DNA from 4 places in the Blastococcus sp. Marseille-P5729 genome. Region 3 is predicted to be linked to each of the others. Evidence: riboswitches for the same ligand, from Rfam matches in the RefSeq annotation. Region 3 holds a riboswitch; each other region holds the start of a gene.

Evidence for each region. A riboswitch is a leader RNA that binds a small molecule or an ion and turns the genes downstream of it on or off. The one in region 3 is predicted to bind S-adenosylmethionine.
Region 1: it holds a riboswitch for S-adenosylmethionine, as region 3 does, so the genes downstream of both, DAA40_RS06240 (DUF4242 domain-containing protein) here and DAA40_RS02360 (hypothetical protein) in region 3, are expected to answer to the same signal.
Region 2: it holds a riboswitch for S-adenosylmethionine, as region 3 does, so the genes downstream of both, metB (cystathionine gamma-synthase) here and DAA40_RS02360 (hypothetical protein) in region 3, are expected to answer to the same signal.
Region 4: it holds a riboswitch for S-adenosylmethionine, as region 3 does, so the genes downstream of both, DAA40_RS12405 (LLM class flavin-dependent oxidoreductase) here and DAA40_RS02360 (hypothetical protein) in region 3, are expected to answer to the same signal.

The regions. Positions count from the first base shown of each region.
Region 1 is NZ_OMPO01000001.1:1,258,108-1,261,309, reverse strand. It holds gene DAA40_RS06245 (acyl-CoA dehydrogenase family protein) at 1-1,008, opposite strand, end outside; SAM riboswitch class IV at 1,185-1,300, shown strand; gene DAA40_RS06240 (DUF4242 domain-containing protein) at 1,714-2,274, shown strand; gene DAA40_RS06235 (acyl-CoA dehydrogenase family protein) at 2,280-3,202, shown strand, end outside.
Region 2 is NZ_OMPO01000004.1:73,750-76,951, reverse strand. It holds gene rpsB (30S ribosomal protein S2) at 1-285, opposite strand, end outside; gene DAA40_RS15595 (murein hydrolase activator EnvC) at 670-1,173, shown strand; SAM riboswitch class I at 1,187-1,307, shown strand; gene metB (cystathionine gamma-synthase) at 1,386-2,561, shown strand; gene DAA40_RS15585 (tyrosine recombinase XerC) at 2,558-3,202, opposite strand, start outside.
Region 3 is NZ_OMPO01000001.1:486,351-489,552, forward strand. It holds gene DAA40_RS02350 (universal stress protein) at 1-407, shown strand, start outside; gene DAA40_RS02355 (3-methyladenine DNA glycosylase) at 404-1,264, shown strand; SAM riboswitch class IV at 1,383-1,491, shown strand; gene DAA40_RS02360 (hypothetical protein) at 1,527-1,934, shown strand; gene DAA40_RS02365 (acetolactate synthase large subunit) at 1,978-3,202, opposite strand, start outside.
Region 4 is NZ_OMPO01000002.1:812,432-815,633, reverse strand. It holds gene DAA40_RS12410 (NtaA/DmoA family FMN-dependent monooxygenase) at 1-50, opposite strand, end outside; gene DAA40_RS12405 (LLM class flavin-dependent oxidoreductase) at 70-1,305, opposite strand; SAM riboswitch class IV at 1,597-1,711, opposite strand; one part of gene DAA40_RS12400 (IS3 family transposase) at 2,069-3,060, opposite strand; one part of gene DAA40_RS12400 (IS3 family transposase) at 3,060-3,202, opposite strand, start outside.

The sequences.
Region 1 (3,202 bases), 770 kb from region 3:
GACGAGCAGCTCGGTGATCTCCTGCTGCAGCTTCGAGCCGACGAGCTTGAGCACCGACGAACGCGGATCGGGCTTGCCCGAGCCGGCAGTCTGCGTCGACAGGATGCGCATCTGGGTCATCTCCAGCGCCTGCAGCTCGACCTCGACCTTGGTCAGGCGCGCCGCGAACAACGGATCCTCGAGGAGGGTGCCCTTCTTGGTACGGGTGTTGCGAGCGAACTCCTTCAGGCGGGCGATGCGGGTCTTGGAGACGCCGACCCGCGCAATGCCCGTGCGCTCGTTGCCCAGGAGGAACTTCGCATAGGTCCAGCCCATGTTCTCCTCGCCGACGAGATTCTCGACGGGGACCTCGACGTTGTCGAAGAACACCTCGTTGACCTCGTGACCGCCGTCGATCAACTGGATCGGGCGGACCGTCACCCCAGGGGACTTCATATCGATCAGCAGGAACGAGATGCCCTGTTGCTTCTTCACCTCGGGGTTGGTGCGCACGAGCATGAAGATCCAGTCGCCGTACTGGCCGAGCGTGGTCCAGGTCTTCTGGCCGTTGACGATGTAGTGGTCACCGTCGCGGACCGCGGTCGTCTTCAGCGAAGCGAGGTCCGAACCGGCGTCCGGCTCGGAGAAGCCCTGCGACCACCAGATGTCCAGGTTCGCGGTCTTCGGCAGGAAGCGCTCCTTGATCTCCTGCGAGCCGAAGGTCGCGATGACCGGGCCGACCATCGAGGTGTTGAAGGCGAGCGGGGCAGGGACGTTGGCCAGCTCCATCTCCTGCAGCCAGATGTGCCGCTGCACGGGGGTCCAGTCCTGACCGCCCCACTCGACCGGCCAGTTGGGGACCGCATAGCCGTGCTTGTTCAGGATCTGCTGGGTGGTGACGATCGGTTCCTTGCTGTCGATCTCACCCCGGGCGTTCATCTCACGGATCTCCTTGGGGATCTCCGTGCGATAGAACTCGCGCATCTGCTCGGCGAACTCGCGCTCTTCCTTGCTGTACAGCTGGTCCATGGATTGGCTCCTGAGTCTGGACGTCGTCCTGGTTGTGGGGCGCCCGCCGACGAGGGGCCGATCGTGCGCGCTCCTGACCGAATCGTATTCGGTTTGATCGCTGCCGTCGCCCCCGGGTGAGCCAATCCACGCCTGGCCACGTTGCGGGCGGCGACGTTGTGAGTACTATTGCTGCGGGTCAAGAGCTCCAGCGTCAAGCCCCGGCTCGCTGGACGGCAACCCTCGCGATGCGGTGGGGTGCCCCGGGTGACGACCTGGTCGGGCACGATGACGTGCCCGGCAAGCGCAGCGCCCGCGAGGGCAGAAGGAGTCAGACGTGGCGACGACGTTCTACGCCGTACGACGCTTCACCATTGACTACGGCCGGCTCCGCACCACCTGTTCCTGACCCGCGCGTCTGACGGTCCCGGCAGTCGCTCTACGTCCGCTCGACGTCCGTCGATCGCAGGCTGAGCCGCTGCACGTTCGTCGACGCTGGCCGTAGGCCGGTAGGGACGGCGGTGTTCGTCGGCGTTCGGCCCGCGCCCCGTCGAGGACCTGCGCGGCACCGCCCGTGGTTCCGTCAACTGGCACCCGGCGGCGTCTCCGCGCGCCAGCGGGGCTGGTCCCGACGACCGTCCGGAATCCCGCCGCGCACCAACTCGCACCCCTGTTAGACAACCGGCGTACGCCGGTCATCACCGCACCCCTGAAATGGAGGAACGCATGTCCGAATCCGTTCTTGCCCTCGTCGAGATCGTCCCCGCCACCGCGTCGAAGGACGCTGCCGCCGCGCTCATCGAGCAGGCGTCAACCCGTGCCGCCGCCGCCGGAGCCGAGCTGATCGAGGCCGAGGTCACCGCCCCGGCCGACCGCGTCTTCCTGGTCTTCGAGACCGCCGACCTCACCGCTCTCGGCAGCGCCGTCCTCGGCCTGGACGACGTCACCGAGGTCGAAGGGCCCGATCAGGTGCGCCTGGTCGGTGCTGATCTCGAGGACATCAAGGCCGCCCGCCCCGAGGCCGGGTACCTGGTCGAGTGGGACATCCCGGCGCACATCGACATGGACACCTACCTCAGCCGCAAGAAGGAGAAGTCCCCGCTGTACGCCGAGATCCCCGAGGTCTCCTTCCTGCGCACCTACGTTCGCGAAGACGTCGCCAAGTGCCTGTGCCTCTACAATGCCCCCGACGAGGACGCCGTCGTCCGGGCGCGGGAGATCGTCTCGACCCCGATCGACCGGCTGCACGCCCTCGACGTCGCTCCGGTCCCCGGGGGTGCCGGATGAGCGCCGTGACGACGCAGTCCGACATCGGGCTCGTCCGCGCCGCCGCCGATGACCTGCGCGCCCGCGTGGCGGAGTCGGTACGGGCGATCGACTCCGGGGCGACGTCGACGACCGATCTGCTGCGCGAGCTCGGTGAGCGTCACCTGCTCGACCTCGGTGTCGACACGGTCGGCGACCCGCATGAGGCCGCATCGCAAATCGACGGGAGTTCCGAGCTGATCGCGCTCCTGGCCGAGGAGTGCATGAGCAGCGCGTTCAGCCTGTGGGCGCACCGCATGGTGCTGGACTACTTCGCCCGCGGCAACCGCACCGCACTGAACTCCGAGACCTGGACGCTGCTGCGCCGCGGTGAGCGCATCGGCTCGACCGCCATGGCATCGGGCATGAAGGCGCTGGCGGGAATCGAGCCGCTCGGCATCACCGGCCACGTCGAAGGCGACGAGCTGGTCATCGACGGGCAGATCCGCTGGGCATCGAACCTGGTGGACGGCGCGGTCGTGGTGATCCCCGTCGTGCTCGATGACGAACGGCGCATCATCACGTGGTTCCGGGTGGGCGCCCCTGGCGTCACGGTCAACTACGTCGACGGCCTGCTCGCGCTCAACGCAACCGCATCGGCGTCCGTCCGCCTGGAGGGCGCGCGGATCCCGTTGGACGCCGTGCTCAGCTGGGACTTCACCGCCACGGCACGCGCCTTCCGGCCGACCTTCTTGACGCTGCAGTCCGCCTTCTGCATCGGGATCGCGCGACGCGCGCTGACCGAGTCCGAGGCGCTGGTGACCCGCGCGGGCAACGAGGGGCTGCAACAGCGCTACCTCGACGCCCGTTCTGCCCTCGATGAGGTCGCGGACCGCTGGACTCGGCTCGGGTCTGACCTGTCGGCGAGCCCGTTGGTCGAGTTCGTCCGGCTGCGCCTGGACGCCAGCCT
Region 2 (3,202 bases), on a different contig from region 3:
GCGGTGGTTCACGTACGGCATGTTGACGCGGGTGGCCTCCTTGGAGATCGCCTCCTGGGCCTGGCGCTTGGTGCCCACGAACAGCACGGTGCCGCCGTGCGCGACGGTCTCCTTGACGAACTCGAAGGACTTGTCGATGTATGACAGGGTCTGCTGCAGGTCGATGATGTAGATGCCGTTGCGCTCGGTCAGGATGAAGCGCTTCATCTTCGGGTTCCAGCGGCGGGTCTGGTGTCCGAAGTGCACGCCCGAGTCGAGCAGCTGACGCATGGTGACGACGGCCATTGCCGTTCTCCTTCTTCTGACCGTCTCGGCCAAGCACGCCGGACGGTCCTTTTCTATGGTTGTCGGCCCGGCCGGGTTCGGCAGGGCCCCTGGCGCCCCGACTCCACCGGCTCTCGCCGGACCGTAGCTGAGTCGACCCGTGAACGGGTCTGGACGCGCGAAGTCGGCTCGCCGGTCTGCCCCGCACGAACCGCTGGCAAGAATCATACGGGATCGGCCGCGCGTAGGTTCTGCGGGGCAGCGGAGGCGGGCGGGCCGCCGGTCGGTAGCACACCCCGAGGTGGAAAGACGCGGCACGCCGCTCGCCGTCCACACTCCCGTGGATCGTCCACAGCCCAGGCCGGGCCGCGCGACGGCGCGACCGGTACAGCGTTGGATCGCGCCATGACCCGAACCCACCCACTGCGTCGCGCCGCGATCACCCTGCTGATGGCGCTCCTATCGATCGCCGCGCTGGTCGAACGGGCGGACGCGGCGTCCTCGCGCTACGACTGGCCGCTGGCCGGGAACCCGACGGTCTCGAGGGAGTTCGATCCGCCCGACAAGCCGTGGCTCCCGGGACACCGCGGAGTCGACCTTGCGGTGTCGCCCGGCGCCACGGTCCTCGCTGCGGGGGACGGCGTCGTCGCGTTCGCGGGAGAGGTCGCGGGCAAACCGGTCGTGTCCATCGACCACCCCGACGGCATCCGCACGACGTACGAGCCGGTGGTGGCCTCCGTGAGCGCGGGCGCCCCCGTGACGCGAGAACAGCCGATTGGCGTCCTGCAGGCCGCGCATCCTGAGTGCGCAGCGGCGGCGTGCCTGCACTGGGGAGCCCGTCGCGGCGAGCGGTACCTCGACCCGCTGAGCCTGCTGCGACCACGTCGCGTCCGGCTGCTGCCGCTGTAGTAGGGTGTTCCCACAACCATCACGACCGGCTGAGGGACAGGCCCGCTGACGCCGGGGCAACCACCTTCGACACGCAAGATCGAAGGCCGGTGCCAAGTCCTGCGGTAGCCCTCGGGCTGACCGGCAGATGGGTTGCGCCAGGCCGCGGCCGGCGCGATTGCACCTGGTCGATCCGCATGGCGTCGTGCCCTTCGACCGAGAGGTGCCACACCATGACTCAGCAGCACTCCCCCGTGACCCGCGCCGTCCGCGCCGGGCTGGAGTCCGACACCCAGCACGGGGCCGTCGTCCCGCCCCTGCACCTGTCGAGCAACTTCACCTTCGCCAGGTTCGGCGAGCCCCGCCAGTACGACTACACGCGCAGCGGCAACCCGACCCGAGACCAGCTGGGCGGCGCGATCAGCGATCTGGAGGGCGGGGCCGGCGGGATCATCACCGCCACCGGCATGGGGGCCATCACGGTCGTCCTGCACGCGCTGCTCTCCCCCGGCCAGCGGATCCTCGCCCCGCATGACTGCTACGGCGGCACCTGGCGGCTGCTGGACTCGCTCGGCGAGAAGGGCGCTTTCGACGTGGACCTCGTGGACTTCACCGATCCCCGCGCCCTGGACGCGGCGCTCACGGCGCAGCCCGCGCCGAGCGTGGTGTGGATCGAGACGCCGTCCAACCCCCTGTTGCGGATCACCGACGTGGCCGACGTCGCGCGGCGCGCGCACGAGGTGGGCGCCACCGTCGTCGCCGACAACACCTTCCTGTCACCGGTGCTGCAGCGCCCGATCGAGCTGGGCTGCGATGTGGTCGTCCACTCGACTACCAAGTACCTCAACGGGCACAGCGACGTGGTCGGCGGCGCCATCGTCTCGGCGACGCCCGAGCTGCATGAGCAGATGGCCTACTGGTCGAACACGATCGGCATCACGGGCAGCCCGTTCGACTCCTTCCTGACGCTGCGTGGACTTCGTACGCTCGCCCCCCGGATGCGGGCGCACCAGGACGGCGCGGCAGCCGTTGTCGACGCGCTTTGTGCGCACCGGGCGGTCGCGCAGGTGAACTACCCGGGGCTGCCGAGCCATCCGGGTCACGAGATCGCGGCGCGGCAGCAGGATGGATACGGCGCCATGCTGTCGTTCGAGCTCGCCGGCGGCACGTCCGCGGTGCGGGCGTTCCTGGACGGCCTCGCGCTGTTCAGCCTCGCCGAGTCGCTGGGTGGCGTGGAGTCACTCGTGGCGCACCCGGCGACCATGACGCATGCCTCGATGACCGCGGAGGCCCGCGCGGTCGCCGGGATCAGCGACGGGCTGCTCCGGCTCTCGGTGGGTATCGAGGATCCGGCGGATCTGGTCGCGGATCTGACCGCCGCTCTCGATCGGGCGGCCGCGATCGGCTAGGCGCGCGGGTGGGCCTGGTTGAACGCGGCACGCAGCCGCTCGACCGAGACGTGCGTGTAGATCTGGGTGGTGGCCAGCGAGGCGTGTCCCAGCAGCTCCTGCACCGAGCGCAAGTCCGCGCCGCCCTCGAGCAGATGCGTCGCCGCGCTGTGCCGCAGGCCGTGCGGACCGATGTCCGGGGCTCCGTCAACGGCGCTCGCGGCCCGATGCACGATCCGGCGGACCTCCCGCTGGTCGATCCGGCCGCCTCGGACGCCGAGGAACAAGGCGGTCGTCGTCCGGCTGGAGACCAGGCCCGGCCGGCCCTGGCGTAGGTAGCCCTCGAGCGCCGCGCGGGCCGGCGACCCGATCGGCACGCTGCGCTCCTTGTCACCCTTGCCGAGCACGCGCAGCAGCACCCGGGCCGCGTCGTAGCTGTCGAGGTCCAGCCCGACCAGCTCGCTGACCCGGATCCCCCCGGCGTACAGCAGCTCGAGCATCGCGCGGTCGCGCAGCGCCACGGGATCATCGCCCTCGATCGAGTCGACCAAGCCGGCGGCCTGCTCCTGGCTGAGCACCTCCGGCAATGCGCGGCGCGCGGAAGGTGAGGCCAGCCGGGGCCCGGGATCGGCGTCTATCAGACCCTTGGCCGCCGCCCACGA
Region 3 (3,202 bases):
CGGGACGGGCGCTCGAGGCGATCGAGTACGCGGCCGAGGAGGCCGCGCGTCGTGGCACGTCCCTGACGGTCGTCCGCGCCTGGAACATCAAGAACGCCGTCCGGCCCGCCGACGTGGGCCCAGGCGTGATCCCCTCGACCCAGGAGTTCCAGGATGCGACCGAGGCGCACACCCGTGCCCGCGCCGAGTCGGTCGCCGCTCGGTTCGACGTGCCCGTGCACGCCATGGCTTTGCACGGCTCGCCCACCAAGGCACTCCTGCAGCTGTCCCGGACTGCCGATGTCGTGGTAGTCGGCGACCGCGGTGTCACCGGGCTCGCGGGCCGGATCATCGGCTCGGTCGCCGACACGGTCGTGCGGGAGGCCGAGTGCCCGGTGGTGGTCGTCCGTCGCCGGCAGGACGGGTGATTCTCGAGCGTTGCTGGGTCGCGCGCCAGCGCGAGCATCTCGCGCGGATCGACGCTCTGGTCGGTGCACACGAGGCGCGGCAGGCACGGGCCATCGCGCACCCGGTCGAGGACTTCCTATTCACCTACTACGTCTACCGGCCCAACCAGCTGCGCCGCTGGCATCCCGGGATCGGCACCGCGATCAGCGACCTGACGGCACCGCATCGAGACTGGCCGTTCTATACCGTCCGCGACTCATCGATCACGGTCGATGCACGTGCGCTCGCGCGGCAGCGCAGCGGCGCGGTCGAGCTCGTCCGGCGGCTGATGCGCTCCACCCTCGACCGTCCGGCGCGACACGGCTGCTTCGGGATGCACGAGTGGGCGATGGTGTACGGACTTCCGTCCGAGAAGGTTCGGCACAGCTCTTGGCCGCTGCGGCTGCCGCCCACGAAGGTGGCGGCCACGGTGGACGAGCGCGGGCTGCGCTGCACTCACTTCGATGCCTTCCGGTTCTTCACCGAGCCCGCGGCGCCACTCAACGAGACCCAGCTCAGCCGGCAGGACCAGCTCGCGCAGGAACAACCCGGCTGCCTGCACGCCGGAATGGACCTCTACAAGTGGGCGTACAAGCTCGCGCCGGCGACATCGTCCAGCCTCGTCGCCGACGCCTTCGAGCTCGCCCGGGACATCCGGTATGTCGACATGCAGGCCAGTCCGTACGACCTCAGCGAGCTGGGCATCGCGCCGATCCGGGTGGAGACGGCGTCCGGCCGGGCGCAGTACGTGGCGCTCCAGAGGGAGTTCACCGAGCGGGCCCGACCGATCCGCGAGCAGCTGCTCGCGGTCTGCCAGTCCCTTCGGGCTGCGGTCTAGTCATGATGCGCAGCTCGCTCACGGACCAATATGGCCCTCCCCGCTGACGGCACTACACGCCCGTCGACGACCGGGTGCCCGGGCCGGCGCGCCGCGCCGTGAAGTATCGTTCACCGCAGGTCGAGAGATCTGGCGCGAAGTCCCGGCTGGCCAGACAGCAACCCGCTCCGTCGCGGGTGCTCCGGGAGCAGACCAGCCGCTGCCGACCGGTGGCGGAACAGACGGAACGGAACCTCCGTATCCGAGAACGATGGAGGTCATCATGCCTAATCAGCCGCGCACTGAGCACCCTCAGAACTGCCAGAGCTACGGCCCAGGCCACACCATGCACTGGGTCCACGCCAAGCAGGTGGGCAAGACGCCTTGGGGCTGGCGCGATGGCTTCGCGCGGACAGCTGCCGACGTGATCGTGGTGGCCTACGCCGGAGGTGGGTCGATAGCGGTATGGCATCACCGCCGCGTCGACTTCCCGCCCGGAACTCCGGTGCGCGTCCACGAGCAGTTCCATGCGCTCGCGGTCGGGAGCCTGTGGATCAATGTCGACATTCGCGAAGGTGGAGCGGGGGCCGTCCTCGAACCGAGCATGCCCGAGCTGTGGGCGGCTGAGATGCAAGCCGGAATCACGTCCGTCGTAGAGGGGACCGGGGTAGGCCTTCCAATCTCGGAGTAGCAGTCGGCCGGTTCGCGATCGGTCACTCCGCTCTGGCTGCGGTCTACAGACGCACCTCGATCAGTGCCGGGCCAGGCTCGGCCAGCGCGCCCTCCAGCGCCGTCGCCAGCTCGTCCATCGTGGTCACGGCGGACGCGGGCACCCCCATCGATCCGGCAAGCGCGACGAAGTCGATCGCGGGGTTGTCGATGTCGAGCAGTGCCTGCGCCTTCGGTCCGAAGGCGGGGACGCCGACATTGCGCATCTCGTTGTGCAGGATCTTGTACTTGCGGTTGGCGAACAGCACGATCACTATGTCCAGCTGCTCGCGCGCCGCCGTCCAGAGCGCCTGCGGCTGGTACATCGCGCTGCCGTCGCTCTCCAGCACGATCACCTTGCGGTCGGGGCAGGCCACGGCCGCGCCGATTGCGCACGGCATCGCGTAGCCGATCGACCCACCGGTGCCGACCAGCCAGTCGTGCGGCCGCGCGGTCTCGGTCTCAGCGACCAGCGTGCGACCTGAGGTGATCGACTCATCGACGACGATCGCCTGCTCCGGGAGCAGGGAGCCGATCAGGGCGCCGAGCCCGGCGACGTTCAGCTCACCGGACGGCCGCTGCGGCAGCTCGAGCGGGCTGGTGCGGGCCGTCGCGTCGCCGGCAGCGAGGGCATCGACCAGCCCGTCGAGGGCCTCGGTCAGGTCGTGGTCGGGGCGGGCGAGCTCGACGACCTGAGCGGTGCGTGGCCAAAGCACGCTCGGCCGGTCCGGGTAGGCGAAGAAGCTCACCGGACCCTTCGCGCCCACGAGCACGATGAGATCGTGCTCGGCCAGGAACGTGGCGGCTTGGTCGGGCGGGTACGGGATGCGGGCGACCGGCACCCGGCCGGCACCGCGGGTTATCCGCGAGGTCATCGTGGTGGTCAGCAGCTTGGCCCCGGTGGCGGCCGCGACCTTGCCGGCCGCGCCCAGCGGCTGCTCCAGCGTGGCTCCCGGACCCAGGATGATCGCCGGCGACTCGGCGCGCGGCAGCAGCGCGGCGACCGCGTCGACGGCCTCACCGTCCAGCGGTGCCGGCTGCGGGTCACCCGCCTGCGGAGCCTGGACGGACGACGACCTCACCTCGTTCCAGGCGGCGTCCGCCGGGAGGATGAGCGAGCTGATCCGGCCGGGCCTGCGGCGTGCCTCGCGGATGGCGGCAGCGGTGTCCAGCGGGACCGAGTCGGCGTCCGGCGTGGTGCGCACCCAATGGCTGAACGGCCGCGCGGCGGTCTCGATGTCGGAGGTCAAC
Region 4 (3,202 bases), on a different contig from region 3:
GGGAAGTGCGCGCCGAGGATGATCTGCTTGCGTGGATTGCTGGTGCTCATGAAAGTGGTTCCCTTTCCCTTAGGCGATCGCGGCGTAGCGGTTGACCGCTACGGGGAGCCCGAGATGATCGCGGAGGGTGGTGGTCTCGTAGGTGTGGCGGAACGCGCCGGCCGACTGGAGAGCGGGGACGACGCCGCGGGTGATCGCGACGAGGTCGTCTGGTAGCACCGCGGGTCGCAACCGGAACCCGTCCAACCCGGCGTCCGCCCAGTCGACGAGCAGCGTTGCCAGCTGGTCGGGGGTAGTCGCGAGGATCGCGGCGTCGGAACGGAGCTTCTCGCCCGCGGTGTCGTCGAGGCGGCGCAGGCGGTCACGGGCGTCCTTCTCGGTGTCGCCCAGGACGACCAGCAGGTCTGCGTTGATCAGCAGCGGCGTACTGGTGCGGCCGACCGCTTGTTCGGCCGCGCGGACCTGCCCGATCAGGGCGGGCACGTCGTCGATGCCCTGCGGGGTGACGAAGACCAGGTCGGCGCCGCGAGCGGCCAGCTCGTAGGGGATATCGGCGTGCGCGAGAGCCGTCACGACCGGCTGGCCCTGCGGCGGGCGCGGTGTGATGGACGGGCCCTTGACGCTGAACTTCGACCCCTCGAAATCGATGTAGTGCAGCTTGTCGCGGTCGATGAAGCGGCCGGTCGCCTCGTCGCGGATCTCGGCGTCGTCCTCCCAGCTGTCCCACAGCCGGCGGACCACCTCGATCGAGTCGGCCGCCTCGTCGAACAGCTCGCGGATGGCCTGGCGGGAGTCCTCCTGGGTGGCCCAGTTTCGGTCGAGCTCGGGGATGTCGCGGCGGCCGAAGTGTGCGGCCTCGTGGGCGCGGCCGGAGACCTGCACCCGCCATCCGGCGCGGCCGCGGCTCGCGAAGTCCAGGGTGGCGATGGACTTGGAGATGTGGAACGGCTCGGTGTGGGTGGTGGTGACGGTGGGGACCAGGCCGATCGAGGAGGTGATGGGCCCGAGCGCCGCCGCGATCAGCGAGGCGTCGAGGCGCCCGCGTACCTGGTCGGTGCGGTGGTCGGGCGGCCCGCCGAAGTGGTCGGACTGGATGCCGAGGGAGTCCTCGATCGTCACGAAGTCGAGCAGGCCGCGCTCGGCTTCGGTGACGAGCTCTGCCCAGTAGGCGGTTGTGAACAGGTCGGCAGGACGGGCTCCGGGCTCACGCCAGGCGGCCGGATGCCACCCCGCGCCGTCGAGCGCGACAGAGAGGTTGATGTGTTCGGAGGAAGCGGACGGCGGGGTCGCCGGATTGTTGGACATGCGTGGAAGCACCTCAAGGTAGGAAGGCACATCACCGCTGCGTAAGGAATGCAGGAAGATCGCCGAAGCTGCCGAGGCGGCTACGACGAGACGGAACTATCCGTCAGGAGGTGATGTGTGGTGTGTAGGTCGGGCGGAACGCGCTCTTAGCGCGAACAGCGCATGCTGGCGACGAGCGCCAGATCGACGTACAGCCGCCAAGCGGCTTCGTGACCGGTCATCGGTCGTGAATGGGCGGTGCGAAAACCAGACGTGGCGTCCATGGCTGGTTTCTCCTAACCCGCGTGAGCGAACTCGTACTTGCCGGTCGCTGTTGCGATCCGGCCAGGTCTTCACCTGGAGCACCCCACCACGAGGCGGGGGTTGCCGATCGCCGAGCCAGGGCTTCGCGGCGATTCTCGTGACCTCGTTGAAGAGTAAACGAGCCTCGTTTCAGGGGCAAGTCATGTGCCCCAGATCACGGCGGGCGAGCATTCTGCCTACCCTGATGGGGTTGGGCCGCTGCTGATTGCGCGCAACCCCGACGAGGACTCCAGCCTGCCCTGTCTCGTGCGGATCCCGATCGGGCGACGGGATCGGTTCGTGCACGCGTTGATAGAACCACAAGCTTCCGTGTTCGTTCGGCCAGTTGAAACTAGGCCGGGTCGGCGCCAGACTGAGTAGAGACCGAATCCCGGTGCGCGCTGCCATGGACTGTGACTGGGCTCGAGCCGTAAGCAACATCGAGTCCCGGGTGAACCGCCCCGGCGTGTCCGGAGACTTTCTAGCTTGAGACTCCAACGGTTGCTGGGGTCTCGTGGTGAGCGTAGTGAGCGGCCTCTGCCTCGACGGGCGTGAGGTCGTCGCAGTACTCGTGGGGCCGGCGGTGGTTGTACCAGTCCACCCATTCAGCGGTGGCGACCTCGAGGTCGTCGAAGCCCTTCCACGGCCGCTGCTTCTTGACCAGCTCGGTCTTGTAAAGCCCGATGATCGATTCGGCCAGTGCGTTGTCGTAGGACGAGCCCACCGCGCCGGTCGAAGGCTTGATCCCGGCGGCGTCGAGCTTCTCGGAGTAGGCCACGGACAGGTACTGCGTGCCGTGGTCATGGTGCGCAACCAGTCCGGCCAGGTCACGCCCTTCGCGGCCGCGGGTCCAGATCGCCTGTTCAACGGCGTCCACGACGAGCTGGCTGGTCATCGTGGTCGCTACCGACCAGCCCAGGATCCGCCGGGCGTAGGCGTCGATCACGAACGCGGTGTAGCACCAGCCCGACCACGTCGAGCAGTAGGTGAAGTCCGCCACCCAGAGCCGATCGGGTGCTAACGGCCGGAAGCTCCGGTCGACGAGATCCAGTGGCTTCGGCGCCTTCGGGTCGCTGATCGTGGTGCGCTTGGCCTTGCCCCGCACCGCGCCGGCCAGGCCGAGCTCACCCATGAGCCGCTCCACGGTGCAGCGCGCGATCGGCGGCGCATCTGCGGCCCGCTCCCGGTTGAGCGTCAGCCACACCTTCCGCGCGCCGTAGACGCCGTAGTTCGCCGCGTGGACCTCGGCGACCTTCGGCTTCAGTTCCTCGTCGCGCACCTCGCGGGCGGTCGGCTTGCGGTGGCGGTGCTCGTAGTAGGTCGCGGGGGCGATCTTGGCGCCGAGCTCGGTGAGCGCGGCACAGATCGACTCGACACCCCATCGCAGACCGTCATCGTGGCGCTCACCGACGTGCTCGTCGATGTAGCGCACGATCAGCGCTGTGGCCGGTCGAGTTCGGCTGCGAAGAAAACCGACGCGCTCTTGAGAATCGCGTTGGCCCGCTTCAACTCGGCGTTCTCCCGCTTCAACCGCTTCAACTCCGCCGACTCCTCCGAGGTCACCCCGGGGCGCCTGCCGGCATCGACCTCGGCCTGCCGACACCACTTCCGGACC